Regions from separate parts of the Psychrobacillus sp. NPDC096389 genome, predicted to be linked through region 2. Evidence: a T-box and tRNA genes for the amino acid it is inferred to sense, from the RefSeq annotation. Region 2 holds a T-box; the other holds one or more tRNA genes.
What was found. A T-box is a leader RNA that pairs with one kind of tRNA and senses whether it is charged. The one in region 2 lies ahead of ileS (isoleucine--tRNA ligase), so its partner is inferred to be a tRNA-Ile.
Positions count from the first base shown of each region.

Region 1: it has a tRNA-Ile gene. The T-box ahead of ileS (isoleucine--tRNA ligase) is inferred to sense a tRNA for this amino acid. The anticodon was not compared.

Region 1 is NZ_JBIWFB010000001.1:20-7,333, reverse strand. Features, by position in the region: gene ACIQ38_RS00095 (NAD-dependent succinate-semialdehyde dehydrogenase) at 19-1,446, shown strand; gene ACIQ38_RS00090 (zinc-dependent alcohol dehydrogenase) at 1,526-2,527, shown strand; gene ACIQ38_RS00085 (NAD(P)-dependent alcohol dehydrogenase) at 2,534-3,583, shown strand; gene ACIQ38_RS00080 (tartrate dehydrogenase) at 3,620-4,684, shown strand; tRNA gene ACIQ38_RS00075 (tRNA-Glu) at 5,460-5,531, opposite strand; tRNA gene ACIQ38_RS00070 (tRNA-Asn) at 5,538-5,612, opposite strand; tRNA gene ACIQ38_RS00065 (tRNA-Ile) at 5,617-5,693, opposite strand; tRNA gene ACIQ38_RS00060 (tRNA-Gly) at 5,703-5,773, opposite strand; tRNA gene ACIQ38_RS00055 (tRNA-Phe) at 5,781-5,856, opposite strand; tRNA gene ACIQ38_RS00050 (tRNA-Asp) at 5,921-5,996, opposite strand; tRNA gene ACIQ38_RS00045 (tRNA-Pro) at 6,083-6,159, opposite strand; tRNA gene ACIQ38_RS00040 (tRNA-Arg) at 6,170-6,246, opposite strand; tRNA gene ACIQ38_RS00035 (tRNA-Leu) at 6,265-6,347, opposite strand; tRNA gene ACIQ38_RS00030 (tRNA-Lys) at 6,380-6,452, opposite strand; tRNA gene ACIQ38_RS00025 (tRNA-Thr) at 6,459-6,534, opposite strand; tRNA gene ACIQ38_RS00020 (tRNA-Val) at 6,548-6,623, opposite strand; rRNA gene rrf (5S ribosomal RNA) at 6,731-6,846, opposite strand; rRNA gene rrf (5S ribosomal RNA) at 7,071-7,186, opposite strand; partial or broken rRNA gene ACIQ38_RS00005 (23S ribosomal RNA) at 7,246-7,314, opposite strand, start outside.
Region 2 is NZ_JBIWFB010000005.1:123,872-131,185, reverse strand. Features, by position in the region: gene ACIQ38_RS13955 (helix-turn-helix domain-containing protein) at 1-1,062, shown strand, start outside; gene ACIQ38_RS13950 (hypothetical protein) at 1,064-1,198, shown strand; gene ACIQ38_RS13945 (VC0807 family protein) at 1,281-1,940, opposite strand; gene ACIQ38_RS13940 (MerR family transcriptional regulator) at 1,942-2,694, opposite strand; T-box leader at 2,974-3,217, shown strand; gene ileS (isoleucine--tRNA ligase) at 3,273-6,350, shown strand; gene ACIQ38_RS13930 (ribonuclease YeeF family protein) at 6,707-7,314, shown strand, end outside.

The sequences.
Region 1 (7,314 bases), on a different contig from region 2:
AAGGAGGAACTATTCATGATTATTAAAGGACATATGATTATTAATGGTGAAACAGTTACAACCATTGATCAAATTGACGTTATAAACCCAGCTACACAAGAAACGATTGGTAGCATACCAAACGGCAACGAAAAAGAGGCCCTATTGGCTACGGACGCTGCCTTTGCAGCATTGGAATCATGGTCTGCATTAACTGCTAGTCAACGTTCTGATTTATTATATAAATGGTTTCATTTAGTTGATCAGAACAAGGAAATTATTGGGGAAATTATGACGAAAGAACAAGGTAAACCATTAGCAGAAGCCATTGGTGAAGTTGATTATGCAAATAGCTTTATTTCCTGGTACGCTGAGGAAGGAAAACGCATTTATGGTCAAACACTCCCTTCTTCTAGCGTGGTTAAGCGCTTACTCGTTACAAAACATCCAGTTGGAGTGATTGCAGCTATTACACCATGGAATTTCCCAGCTGCAATGATTACACGTAAAGTAGCACCGGCACTAGCAGCAGGATGTACAGCAGTAATAAAACCAGCCTCTTTAACACCGTTAACTGCCATAAAATTAATTGAGTTAGCCCATGAAGCAGGGATTCCAAAAGGTGTACTTAATCTAGTAACTGGTAACTCAAGTGCAATCGTTGGAGAATGGATGAATGATAGTAGAATTCGAAAAATTACATTTACCGGTTCTACAGAAGTTGGAAAAAAGTTAATGGCTCAAGCTTCTTATAATGTAAAAAAATTATCACTAGAGCTTGGCGGGCATGCACCTTTTATCATTACAGAAAATGCAAATTTGCAATTAGCTGCTGAACGTTTAATAAAATCGAAGTTTCGAAATGCTGGTCAAACATGCGTATGTGCTAATCGTATTTATGTTCATGAAAGTGTTGAACAGGAATTTACTAATATATTTAAAGATGAAGTACAGAAACTAAAAGTCGGTAATGGTCTGGAAGAGGGTATTCATATTGGACCTTTAATTGACCAACATGCAGTTGATAAAGTGAAATCCCAATTAGAAGATGCTGTGAATAAAGGCGCTAAAATTATTACTGGGGGCGAAGAAATTACAAATTCGAACGGTTTCTTCTTAACACCAACTGTCCTGGTTAATGTAACCGACGATATGGAATGTATGTATGAAGAAACATTTGGACCCCTCGCACCAATTACAACATATAAAACAGTAGAAGAAGTGATTAGCCGAGCAAATGATACGCCATTTGGTTTAGCTGCCTATGTATTTTCTGAAAGGCTTTCAGAAGCAATTCATATTTCTGAGAAATTGGAATATGGAATTGTTGGTCTAAATGATGGTGTGCCTTCGACAGCACAAGCCCCATTTGGTGGATTTAAAGAAAGTGGATTAGGTCGTGAAGGTGGACTTTGGGGGATTGAGGAATTTTTAGAAGTGAAATTCATTTCAATTGGAATGGAATAATTAAAAAACATTTTACGAGGAGTGGATCTATATTAAAGCGCTACAAAAAACAAAACCTGGTGTTGGAAATATTGAAATTGTGACCATTGAAGAACCTGTATGTAAAGCTGACCAAGTGAAAATAGAAGTGGCTTATACCGGAATTTGTGGAACAGATTTGCATATATTCCATGATACATTTAAAAGCTACCCACCAGTCGTTTTAGGTCATGAATGTTCGGGAGTAGTAGTTGAAACTGGTCCCGAAGTAACTAATGTAACTGTTGGCGATCGCGTTGCGGTGTTGGGATCCACTCAGCTTACTTGTGGAACATGTATTCATTGTAAAACGGGTTACTATATGTTTTGTGAACACCGCCGTGGCATGGGACATGGCGTAAATGGGAGTTTTACCAAATATTTAACAATAGAAGAACATGTTGTCTATAAATTACCTGACCATGTATCTCTTCAAGAAGGGGCATTAGCGGAGCCTTTAGCTTGCGGTGTCCAAGCAATTGAAGAACTTACAGATATTAAGAGCGGTGATGTTGTCTTATTATCGGGACCTGGTCCAATTGGGCTTATTTGTCTGTCTTTATTGGCTTTGAAGGGTTGCAAGATACTTGTTACAGGTACAGATGTTGATGTACAACGTCTAGAAATTGCGCAGGAATTAGGCGCAGATAGAGTTATTAATGTTCAACAAGAAAATTTATCAGAGATTGTTGCATTAGAAACAAATGGTTTAGGAGTAGACATTACGGTAGATTGCACGGGTGTACCTGTAGCGATCAATGAATGCTTTAAACAACTAAAAAATCGGGGAAAACATATCCAGGTTGGGATAGCAGGCCAACCCTTTACGATGGATTACGATGTTATCTTATACAAACAATTACAAGTATATGGTTCTCTCGCACATTCCTATGAAACATGGGAAAGAGTAATAAAATTATACGAGCAAAATAAAATTAATTTGAAACCAATTATTACGCATACGATGCTTTTAGAAGAATGGGATTCTGCATTCCAACTATGTGAAGATAAAAAATGCGGTAAAGTTCTACTTAAATATGAAAATCAACCAATATTGGGGTGATACGAATTGAACACATTAGAAATGAAAGTCGCAAATTTAGTAGAAATCTCTAAAGTGGAAGTCGGTTATGAAGAAATCCCTTCTATCTCTCCTAATGAAGTATTAATAAAGATAAATGCCGTTGGTGTTTGCGGATCTGATATTCATTATTATAAACATGGGCATATCGGAAAAAGAACCGTACAATACCCCCACATTCAAGGTCATGAATGTGCAGGAACTATTGTCAAAATTGGTAGCGATGTAACTAAGTTTTCGATTGGTGATAGAGTCGCTGTGGAACCAGGTGTCCCATGTCGAATATGCGAAAAATGCAGAAGTGGGAAATATAACCTTTGTGATAAAGTAATATTTTTATCTACTCCTCCTTATAAAGGAGCATTGCGACAATATATTAGCCATCCAGAAGATTATGTATTTTTGATACCCGATTCTTTAACTTTTGAGGAGGCTACTTTAGCTGAACCTCTCTCTGTAGGTATTCACGCCTTAAATCGTGCAAACTTAAAACCTGGAATGAAAGTCTTAATAATGGGTATGGGACCAGTTGGTTTAATGGCAGTTGCAGCGACAAGTTATTTTAATGCAGAAGAAATAGCAGTAACAGATATTGTCAAACATAAACTAGAAGTAGCAAAAAGTTTGGGGGCTACTCAAACGTTTGAAGTAGCAAAACAAGAAATTGCTGAAAACTATTTTGATCTAGTACTTGAAACTTCAGGAGCAGAACAAGCGCTAGCCACAGCTATTAACTCTCTTAAAAAAGGCGGTAAATTAGTTAGCATTGGGTTTCCACACCACCAAAACGTTACGTTAGATTTAACGACTATGTTACAAAAGGAAATCGATTTGTTAACTGTATATAGATATGCCAATACATTTCCGTTAGCCATAAATATATTAACTGAATTAAAAGATGTTATTGGAAATATTATTACATCTACTTATGTTCTTGATGATATTAGTGTTGCGATGGAAAAGGCTTGTGAAACGCAGTTAGATACGATAAAGGTTATTGTATACCCTCATCTACCTAAAGATGGGCGTTCATTATGAAATTATCAATCTCCATTAAAGGGAAGAGGTTTTTAAATGAAAACTTATAAAATCGCTACAATACCAGGTGATGGTATTGGAAAAGAAGTAGTACCTGAAGCAATGCGAGTACTGGATACTTTAGCGGAATTAGATGGTAATTTAAAATTTGAATGGGAAATACTATCTTGGGGTTGTGATTACTATTTAAAAAATGGCGAGATGATGCCTGAAAATGGTCTCGAAATTCTAAAAAATTTCGACCAAATTTTTCTGGGGTCAGTAGGTATGCCTGAACTAGTTCCTGATCATATTTCACTATGGGGCTTGCTCATAAAAATTAGAAGAGGTCTTAAACAAACTATTAATATCCGCCCTGCTAAATTATTAAAAGGACTTGATTCACCATTAAAAAGCCCTGGAGAATTCGATATTATTGTTGTACGTGAAAATTCTGAAGGGGAATACTCGGATAGCGGTGGTAGAATTCACTCAGATGAGGATGAAATTGCCATTCAAAATGCTATTTTCACTCGAAAAGGCACAGAAAGAGCAATGCGTTACGCATGTGACTTATCTAATCAAAGAAGTAAAAAAGTGACGAGCGCTACAAAATCAAACGGCCTTTCTCATAGTATGCCTTTTTGGGATGATGTTTTCCATGATATCGTAGCTAACTATCCGCAGCTAGATCAAAACAGTGTTCATATCGATGCTATGGCAGCGTATATGATTATGAAGCCTTCTGAGTTTGATGTGATCGTAGCTTCCAATTTGTTCGGTGATATTTTGACAGATATCGGTGGAGCAATTATGGGGAGTATCGGCATTGCGCCAGCAGCCAATCTTAACGTAACTAATGAATTCCCTTCCATGTTTGAACCAGTGCACGGTTCTGCTCCTGATATCGCAGGTTTAGGAGTCGCTAACCCATTAGGTCAAATTTGGACCGGAAAACTAATGTTAGATTATCTAGGCTATGCTAGACTAGGAGATCATTTACTTGAAGCAATAGAATATAGCCTAGTACAAGGCACCAAAACTCGTGATTTAAAAGGTCAAGCTACTACAAAAGAAGTCACTGATACAATCATTCACTATTTGAAAACTAAATTAGAGTAAGTTGATAACTGTTTATTTCTATACTCTGCATACTGTAATATATAAAAAATTGTCGAAGATTGACTTTTCGACAATTTTTTATTTTTAGCTCGTTTTCATAAATGAAATATTGGATAGTCAGGAATGTTCGACTTATTTTAAGAAAATCAAATAGATCTTATTCCTCAAAAAAACACCCCAACCATTTCTGGAAGGAGTGCTCTATAAACCTTGCTATCATAAGCTTTTTAAATAAGCCGCCTTTGCCGTACTTTAAATAAGAAACTTTTAAACCACCACTTCTCAAACGTTATAGAAAATATTGTAAATCATTTAATAATCATTGTTTTAATGGTGTTTATTAGTATGTTTTTATAACGTCTATTATCGCTATATTTAGATTTCAACACGAAGGAATTGATGTAGCTTTGCAAAATGGCACAGTTTTGGGTCGACCAAAGGTTACTGAGTTTTAAGTTGCGTATGCTCAGTGGAAGTCAGGAGATATAAGAGAAGTGAAAGCAAAGCAAGAAATTGGAGTAAAAAATACAACTTTTTATAAACTAGTCAGTGAATATGAAGAAAGCCTGTAATTGTATTTTTTTTAATAGAAGAACTCTAATCATTTAGTATAATAACTAACATTTTCTAAGTATCGATAAGGATGACAAAATCATTTATTGTTACTGCTGTCTTCGGGGTTCGGGACTCGCACCCTATAGTTCATGTGCATGCCTGGCGCACTAAAAAAAGACAATCAAATGAATGATTGTCTTTTTTTCTTTAAAGTTTATTATGACCCCTACGGGATTCGAACCCGTGTTACCGCCGTGAAAGGGCGGTGTCTTAACCGCTTGACCAAGGGGCCTTTATATGGCTCCGAAGGTAGGACTCGAACCTACGACCAATCGATTAACAGTCGATTGCTCTACCACTGAGCTACTTCGGAATAGTGGTGGGCCTAAATGGACTCGAACCATCGACCTCACGCTTATCAGGCGTGCGCTCTAACCAGCTGAGCTATAGGCCCACTATTGGAAGCGGGTGAAGAGAATCGAACTCTCATCATCAGCTTGGAAGGCTGAGGTTTTACCACTAAACTACACCCGCATTACTATGGTGGCTCAGGACGGAATCGAACCGCCGACACAAGGATTTTCAGTCCTTTGCTCTACCGACTGAGCTACTGAGCCAACTTTGATTTGTGCTAAGCTACGAATCTCTCGCTTATCTCAAATTTCGAACTAATAAATAAAATGGCGGTCCCGACCGGGATCGAACCGGCGATCTTCTGCGTGACAGGCAGACATGTTAACCGCTACACCACGGGACCGTTTTGGTTGCGGGATTTGAACCTGTGACCTTCGGGGTATGAACCGAATGCTCTAGCCAGCTGAGCTAAGGCCCCAAATAAATAACTGGTCGGGAAGACAGGATTCGAACCTGCGACCCCTTGGTCCCAAACCAAGTGCTCTACCAAGCTGAGCTACTTCCCGTCATATATTATGGTGCGCTCGGCAGGACTCGAACCTGCAACCTCTTGATTCGTAGTCAAGTGCTCTATCCAATTGAGCTACGAGCGCATATATTTTTTTAAAAAATGGTGCTGAGGACCGGAATAGAACCGGTACTGTAGTCACCTACCCCAGGATTTTAAGTGCTGTGCGTCTGCCAGTTCCGCCACACCCGCATTTATATTACTTACTTAACAAGTGATGAGCCATGTAGGATTCGAACCTACGACCCTCTGATTAAAAGTCAGATGCTCTACCAACTGAGCTAATGGCTCGAAAAATGGTGCCGGAAAAAGGACTTGAACCCTCAACCTACTGATTACAAGTCAGTTGCTCTACCAGTTGAGCTATTCCGGCAATTATAGAATTATGGTGGAGGATGACGGGCTCGAACCGCCGACCCTCTGCTTGTAAGGCAGATGCTCTCCCAGCTGAGCTAATCCTCCTGGGTAAATAATAAATCATAATAAGTAAAGTATTTCTACATCGATTTTTTAATTCAATTCATTGTTAATTTGAACTTTTTTTGATTTATTATATGTATTTATTACAAGCCCAGCGACGTCCTACTCTCGCAGGGGGAAACTCCCAACTACCATCGGCGCTGAAGAGCTTAACTTCCGTGTTCGGTATGGGAACGGGTGTGACCTCTTCGCCATCATCACTAGACAATTTAATGTTCATGTTTGTCAGCCAAACTATTTGTTCTTTTGGCGACTCGAATAATATTACTCTATTATTATCAATATGTCAATACTGAGTTATAAAATTTATTAAAAATACAATGAAGATATGAAGTTTCTGGCAAAAAAACCTATAAGCTACCCATAGTCATCTTTTTCAATAGATAATAAAAGTCGCTACCGATTACTCGGTAACGACTTTTTTATTGTGCCCAGCGACGTCCTACTCTCACAGGGGGAAACCCCCAACTACCATCGGCGCAAAAGAGCTTAACTTCCGTGTTCGGTATGGGAACGGGTGTGACCTCTTTGCCATCATCACTAGACGATGAGTGCTTGTTCACTCAAAACTGGATAAACAGACATTTACTACAATACATACATTTTGGTTAAGTCCTCGATCGATTAGTATTCGTCAGCTGCACGTGTCGCCACGCTTCCACCCCGAACCTAT
Region 2 (7,314 bases):
ATTATTAAGAGGGATAAGGAATCGATCAGGGGAACATTGCATAATTTTTCTGGTCAAAAAACTTACTTTTTACAACTAAAAAATTATTATACTTATCACCTTTATATGTTTCGGCTAAGGTTAATACTGAATGAAAAGAAAGAAGTGCTACAATCTACATTGGCTGTGATTAGTAATTCGGAAGATAATTTTGATGAAAAGCAAAGATTCATCAGTAATTTAAATCTAGGTCTTTATTATTATTTGAATGGTGAGTATTCGAAAGCATTAAGTAAATTAGAGGGCTCACTCTTATTCGTAAATAATGTATCCAATGAAGAGTGGGAAGTAGCAGATTTTCACAATGTGCTTAGTTTAATTTATTTTAAATGTAATGAATTTTTTAACACGATCAATTATGCATCAAAATCTCTTATGTATTATAAAGACAATCTCTTATTTGAAAGAGCTATTGATAGCTATATCGTTATAGGGATGGCATATAAAAAAATGAGAAAGTACAAAGAAGCAGAAAAAAATTATAATCTAGCCAAAAAGCTGGTGATAGACTATAAAGTCTTTAATTATGAAGGGATGATTTATCAAAATATAGGCTCATTATATGCAATTCAAGAGAATCATGTTCAAGCAATTGAGTACTATAAACTCAGTTTGAAAAGTAAGGAAGAGAATTACAATCCGGAAGGGTATTTGATAACTATTCTTTCGATAATCAAGGAATATTCTAAGCAAAATAATCAGAGTGAAGTGCTTAGCTGGTGTGAAAAAGGGTTCAAGTTATTAGAAGAAGTAAAGTGGAATATGGAATACCATTCTTACAAATGGCACTTAGAAATTTATAGAGCGCTCCATTCTGTATCTGATGAGTTGGAAGTAGTACTTAAAAAAGCAATAAATCATTTCGAGATGAACCATGACGATCGACATGTACAAAAGTATTCCATTTTACTAGCAAATTACTACTTTAAAGAAAGTAAGTTTAAAGCAGCTGATTTGTATTATCAAAAATCAATTCATATTCTGTTTAAACAAAATTTTATTACGAAATGGGAGGATTTGTGAAATGAAAAAGAAAAGTGTATTTCTATGGTTGTCATTGGCTTTTATCTTATCACTAAGTTTTACTACAAACACTAGTAATATTGCAGAGGAAGAAGCGCCTAGACCTACATCTATCGATTATAGTTCCTTTCTATAAATGTTTTGTTGATAATAATACGTGATGCAGCTACTCATTAGCTTTTTAGGGCTGATGAGTAGCTTTTGAGTGGCCTAGCATTTTACTCGGCTTCCACTGTTTCAACAGGCTTTGAGCACCCAATATCTTGCTCCTTTATTAACTGCATCGCTTTATTTCCAGCAAACAAGAATCCGATAAATATTAGGCCTGAAAATACAAATCCAAGTGCTTTTCTAAGGATAATTAAATGCATGAACGCATCCACACCGTGATTAATAATTAGCCAGACCATGATGGAGTTCATGATTAGACCCCGAACAACAAAAATAGCAGTAACCAACTGAAATAACTTCACATTTCCTTTCATGAAATAAAGCTTTTTACTTTTTTCTCGCGGATAACCTTGTAAATACATAAATTCAACCGCTAGGTATATGGCTAATGGTTTTTGAATAATCATGGAAAAAATATAGATTAAAGTAAATCCATAGCTCAAAAAAACAGAATTCCATAGCATTTGAAGGGCAGACCCAGCAAGTAAATCAAGTAGAGAGCTAAGTAAAAGGGAAGAAATAATAAATACTCCAATCATATTGAATTGACGATCTTTCATAAATCGATAAATAGTGTAGACTATTGCTGGAATTGTAGAGAATAACATCGCATAATAATCACCGATAAAACTTCTGCCATGTGTCCAAATAACATAAGGAAGTCCTAAATATACAATTAACTCTACTAATATATAATTTATTTTCATATTACTGTCCTTGGGAATTTGCTTTTAAATAATGAGCAATTGCCTCTTCTATAAAGTTTACAATAGCTGGATCAAATTGATAAAATCCAATACCACCTTTTACTTCTTTTTGTTTATTCCATACTTTTTCAGCTAATTTAAAATTCCCTTTAAAATCTCTTTCAAGTAAATCAATCCATCTACTTGCCAAATCTTGAGCTTTTGAACTTGTAATATCAATGTGGATATTTTGTCTAATATCCTTTATTAATGTAGTATAAATGTGTATTGTTTCGGTATCATCCCCAATCTTAGGCAAATCCTTAAAGAGTTGAACTTCTTCTTTTGAAAAATAGTTATTCCAAATTCCCTCATATACTTCTATAGGAGCAGGAGAGGATTTCATAGGAATACGATCGAATACATCTTTCCAATTGGCAAGCTCCTCAAATTCACTTAGTTGAAGTAAATATCGAATGGAGCGTGAGCGTTCCTCGATACGCTCTTTCTCCAGTTCCAATACTTTTAATTGCATGGACAGCGCATCTTTATGACTTAAATGCTGATGCTCTAACATTTCTCGTATCGTTATTAGACTAAATCCTATTTCCTTCAAAATCTTTATATATTGCAGTTTGATGACATCCTTTTCCTCGTAATATCGATGTCCACCCTCACTCAAATGGGAAGGAGTTAACAATCCTATTTCATCGTAGTAACGAAGAGTCCTTACGGTGGAGTTGCTCAATTTAGCTAAATTTCCGATTGAATACAAAATTATCCCTCATTTCCAGTTCCTACATTCATTATAAAACCTAACGTTACGTTAGAATCAAGTTATTTATCGAAATAAAATGAAATTTTGGAAAAGGAAAAGGGTATAAGCCGGTAATATTAAAAGGGGTATATTTGAAAAAAATTCTTATAAATATTTATAATGGATTAATAATAGCTGATTCTAGTTATTTCATAAATGATCAATTTTAACAATCATGCATATACTAAGTTGACAAACTATTTAGACTTGTGTTAAATTCTTCAATAATAAAACCATACAAATTCGTTGATGAGAAAAAGTAGTAGATGAAACTGTTCCAAAGAGAGCCGGTGTATGCTGAAATCCGGTGTTCCGTTCATGTATGAAAATCCTCTCTGAGAAGTCGAGCTGAAGTAAAGTAAGTGAGACCGGGTGTCTACCGTTAAAAAGAACGCGTATGATCGTACGTGGCTAAGTGCTATTGCAGAAGAAAATTTTGCAATAGAATTAGGGTGGTATCGCGGTTAAACCCGTCCCTTTTTACAGGGACGGGTTTTTTTGTATGTTTTATTTAACAAAATTAGGAGTGATACCGAATGGGGAAGGATAAAGAAACTGTTTTAAAGCGGGAAGAACGCGTTCGACGACATTGGATGATAAATGAAACTTTTCAAAAATCCGTGGAAAATAGGGAAGGAAGCCCTTCTTTTGTGTTTTATGAAGGACCGCCGACTGCTAATGGCTTGCCGCATGTTGGTCATGCATTAGGACGTACGATCAAAGATGTCGTCGCAAGATACAAAACAATGACCGGACATCAAGTAGTACGTAAAGCCGGATGGGATACACATGGTTTACCGGTCGAGCTTGGAGTCGAAAAGCAACTGGGGATTTCCGGTAAAGGCGATATTGAAAAGTATGGAGTAGAGGCATTCATAGAAAAATGTAAAGAAAGTGTTTTTGTTTATGAAAAACAATGGAGAGGGTTTACAGAAAGTCTTGGTTATTGGGTGGATATGGACGATCCCTATTTAACGTTAAGCAATGCTTATATAGAAAGTGAATGGAATATACTCGGTACTATTCACGAAAAAGGATTACTCCAAAAAGGTCATAGAGTTTCACCTTACTGTCCTAGCTGTCAAACTTCTCTTAGCTCGCATGAAGTGTCACAAGGTTATAAAATGGTAAAAGATTTATCCGCAACAGCTAAATTTAAAATAAGTGGTCGGGACAATGAATATTTTCTTGGATGGACGACAACGCCTTGGACTTTACCAGCAAATGTAGCACTAGCAGTCCATCCTTCGTTGAAATACGTTCGTGCTAAACAAGGGCAAGACATTTTCATCATAGCAGAAGCATTGGCTAGTTCGGTATTAAAGGAGGAACATGAAATACTTTCTGTCCATCTTGGTGCGGAATTGAAAGATATTTCATATACGCCATTATTTGATTTTGTAAAAGTAGAAAACGGACATAAAGTAGTGACTGCTGACTATGTGTCTGCAGAGAGTGGAACAGGGATTGTTCATATTGCGCCTGCTTATGGGGAAGATGACTACAAAGTAGTAAAAGAAAATGGATTATCTTTTGTTAACGTAGTGGATGAAAAAGGAAAGTATACGCCAGAAGTAATCGGTTTTGAAGGTCGGTTTGTCAAGGATTGCGATGTAGATATTGTTCGTTACCTAGCTGCCAAAGGTTTACTTTTCAGCAAAGAAAAGTACGAACATAGCTACCCTCATTGCTGGCGTTGCGATTCACCCCTTTTGTACTATGCAAATGAAAGCTGGTTTATCCAAACAACTGCTTTGAAAGAACAGTTCATTCAAAATAATGAAGGAGTTACTTGGTATCCGGAACATATTAAGCACGGAAGATTCGGTAATTTTTTAGAGCAAATGGTTGATTGGAATATTAGCAGAAAACGTTATTGGGGAACCCCGCTTAACATTTGGGAATGTGAAGCGTGTAATCATGAATATGCGCCAAAAAGTATAGAAGATTTAAAGCGGTTTTCGCTTGATCCTTTAGATGATATCGAACTGCATAAACCTTATGTCGATCAAGTGAAGCTTCTCTGTTCTAAATGTAGTGGGACGATGATAAGAACGCCCGAAGTCATCGATGTTTGGTTTGATAGTGGTTCTATGCCATTTGCCCAATATCATTTTCCATTTGAAAATAAAGAGCTATTTGAAAAACAATTTCCAGCGGATGTAGTAATAGAAGGAATTGATCAAACACGTGGCTGGTTTTATAGCTTGCTTGCCGTATCCACTCTATTTACAGGAAAAGCGCCCTATAACCGAGTACTATCGACGGGACATATATTGGATGAAAACGGTCAAAAAATGTCTAAGAGCAAAGGAAATGCGTTAGATCCAGTAGAGTTAATACAAAAGTACGGAGCTGATGCATTACGATGGGCCTTATTAGTCGACAGTGCACCTTGGAATACGAAACGTTTTTCAGAACGTATCGTGCAAGAAGCGAAATCCAAACTGATCGATACGTTAGACAATGTGTATAGTTTTTATTCCTTGTACACGAATTTAGATAATTACAACCCTAAAGCGGAAGTTCAAACGAAGAAAAATAAGTTGGACGATTGGATACTATCACGTTTGCATAGCACCATTAAAGCGGTGGGAACTAGTTTAAATGATTATCAATTTACAAGCGCTGCAAGAGAAATTGCAAATTTGTTAGAGCAAGTAAGTAATTGGTATGTAAGACGATCAAGAGATAGATTTTGGTCAAGTGGTATGAACCCAGAAAAAGCATCTGCATATAAAACGCTAAACGAAGTGTTAACCAAGACTAGCCAGTTGTTAGCACCACTAACTCCTTTTGTGGCGGAAGATGTGTATATGAATTTGACTGGTGAAAGTGTTCATTTATCCAATTTTCCCAAAGCAGACGAACGATTAATAAATGAAAAGCTAGAAAAAGAAATGGCAGCTGTCCTACAAGTAGTTGAGTTAGGAAGAAGTGTGCGAAATAGTACTTCCTTAAAGGTAAAACAACCATTAGGGGGCCTCTCGCTTATGAGTTCAAATAATGATATGGATTGGAATTTGTACGAAGATATTATAAAAGATGAGTTGAATGTTAAGAAATTTGAGTTGATAGACAATGAAGGAGAATTTGTTTCTACTAAAGTAAAACTCGATTTCAAAAAAGCCGGAGCCAAGTTTGGCAAACAATCGAATTCCATTAATGCATGGCTTCAATCATTAAGTGAAACGCAAGTACAACAATTCATGAAAGCCGGTTTCATGGAACACCAAAAAATCAATATAGCAATAGAGGATGTACAGATTGAAAAAATAGAGAGGGATGGATATGCTTCTGCATCAAATGGAGTGTATACCGTTACTTTAAACATCTCTTTAACAGAAGAACTCCTACAAGAAGGATTGGCAAGAGAGTTGATCAGAGCTATACAAGCATACCGTAAACAATTAAATCTTCCCATCGACTTACGTGTGGATATTACGGTGAGTGCAGATAAAGAACTACAAGCTGTCTTTGAAAACTATAAACATATGTTGGAACAAAACTTATTAATGCGAAACTTATTAATTAGTGAGGATATAGACGGAGGAACAGAAATCCAAATAGCGAGTCAAACCATTTCAATACAGGTAATACCGGTAAATAACTAATACAACACTGGATATTAGGATAATCGCTAATATCCAGTTTTGTATGCCAATCTATATATTCATCTAATGATTGTTAAGCCTAATTACCTTGACAGTTTGTGAATTTTTTCATAGCTAGAAACTTCTTAATAGATTCTTTCGTAACGGTTACGGAATATTCTTATATCTCTTCGGATTCATTTTAATAAATCTATGAAACTTCTAACTTCTTATACTCGTACAAAAAATGAATATTTAAACTTTTTTGAGTACAAAGGGAGGAATGAAATGTTTACCAACACGAGATTATTGTATAATAGGAATGATTGGAAGCAAGCAAAAGCGATTTCTTCTCGGCGGTTAGTGAGGCATCCTTTATGAAGGTGCTGGACGTCGATTTATTCCAAGATGGTATCCATCGAAATATTACGATGCTCGACAGGCTAGGTAAGGAAATGGAAACTATCCAAAAATCAGTCGATGGATTGGTAGCCATGGAGGAAGTGCTAAAAGGGGAAGGCGGAAATACAATTCGAGCGTTTTATGCTGAATGCCATATCCCTTTTCTTCAATTTTTCCAGCTATTCCAAAACCGTTTCACATCTGTCTTAAAACAAATTGAAGCTGCCCTTAATGCACTTGAGCCAGATCCCGCAGGTTACATTTTGGAGCAATTTCAAGTGGGAGAAGTGGAAGAAGGGCTGCAACAAATTGCCCAACTGACAGAAACTTTAACAAATGAAACTAATAGTATTATGGATCAAGTTGCTGATATTGTAGGTTTGCCCCATCTCGATGATAGCGGGGTACAGCTAGGCGTGCGTGATGCTAAAATAAAACGTGACGATACGGTAACGCGCTTGCATGAATTCGATGCCACACAAACAAAAGCCTTGTGGTCGATCGAAGATAATTTACACACAATGGAATCATGGATAACAAATATCGAAGGATTATTTAAAGAGGGGCTTACGGATATTCACTT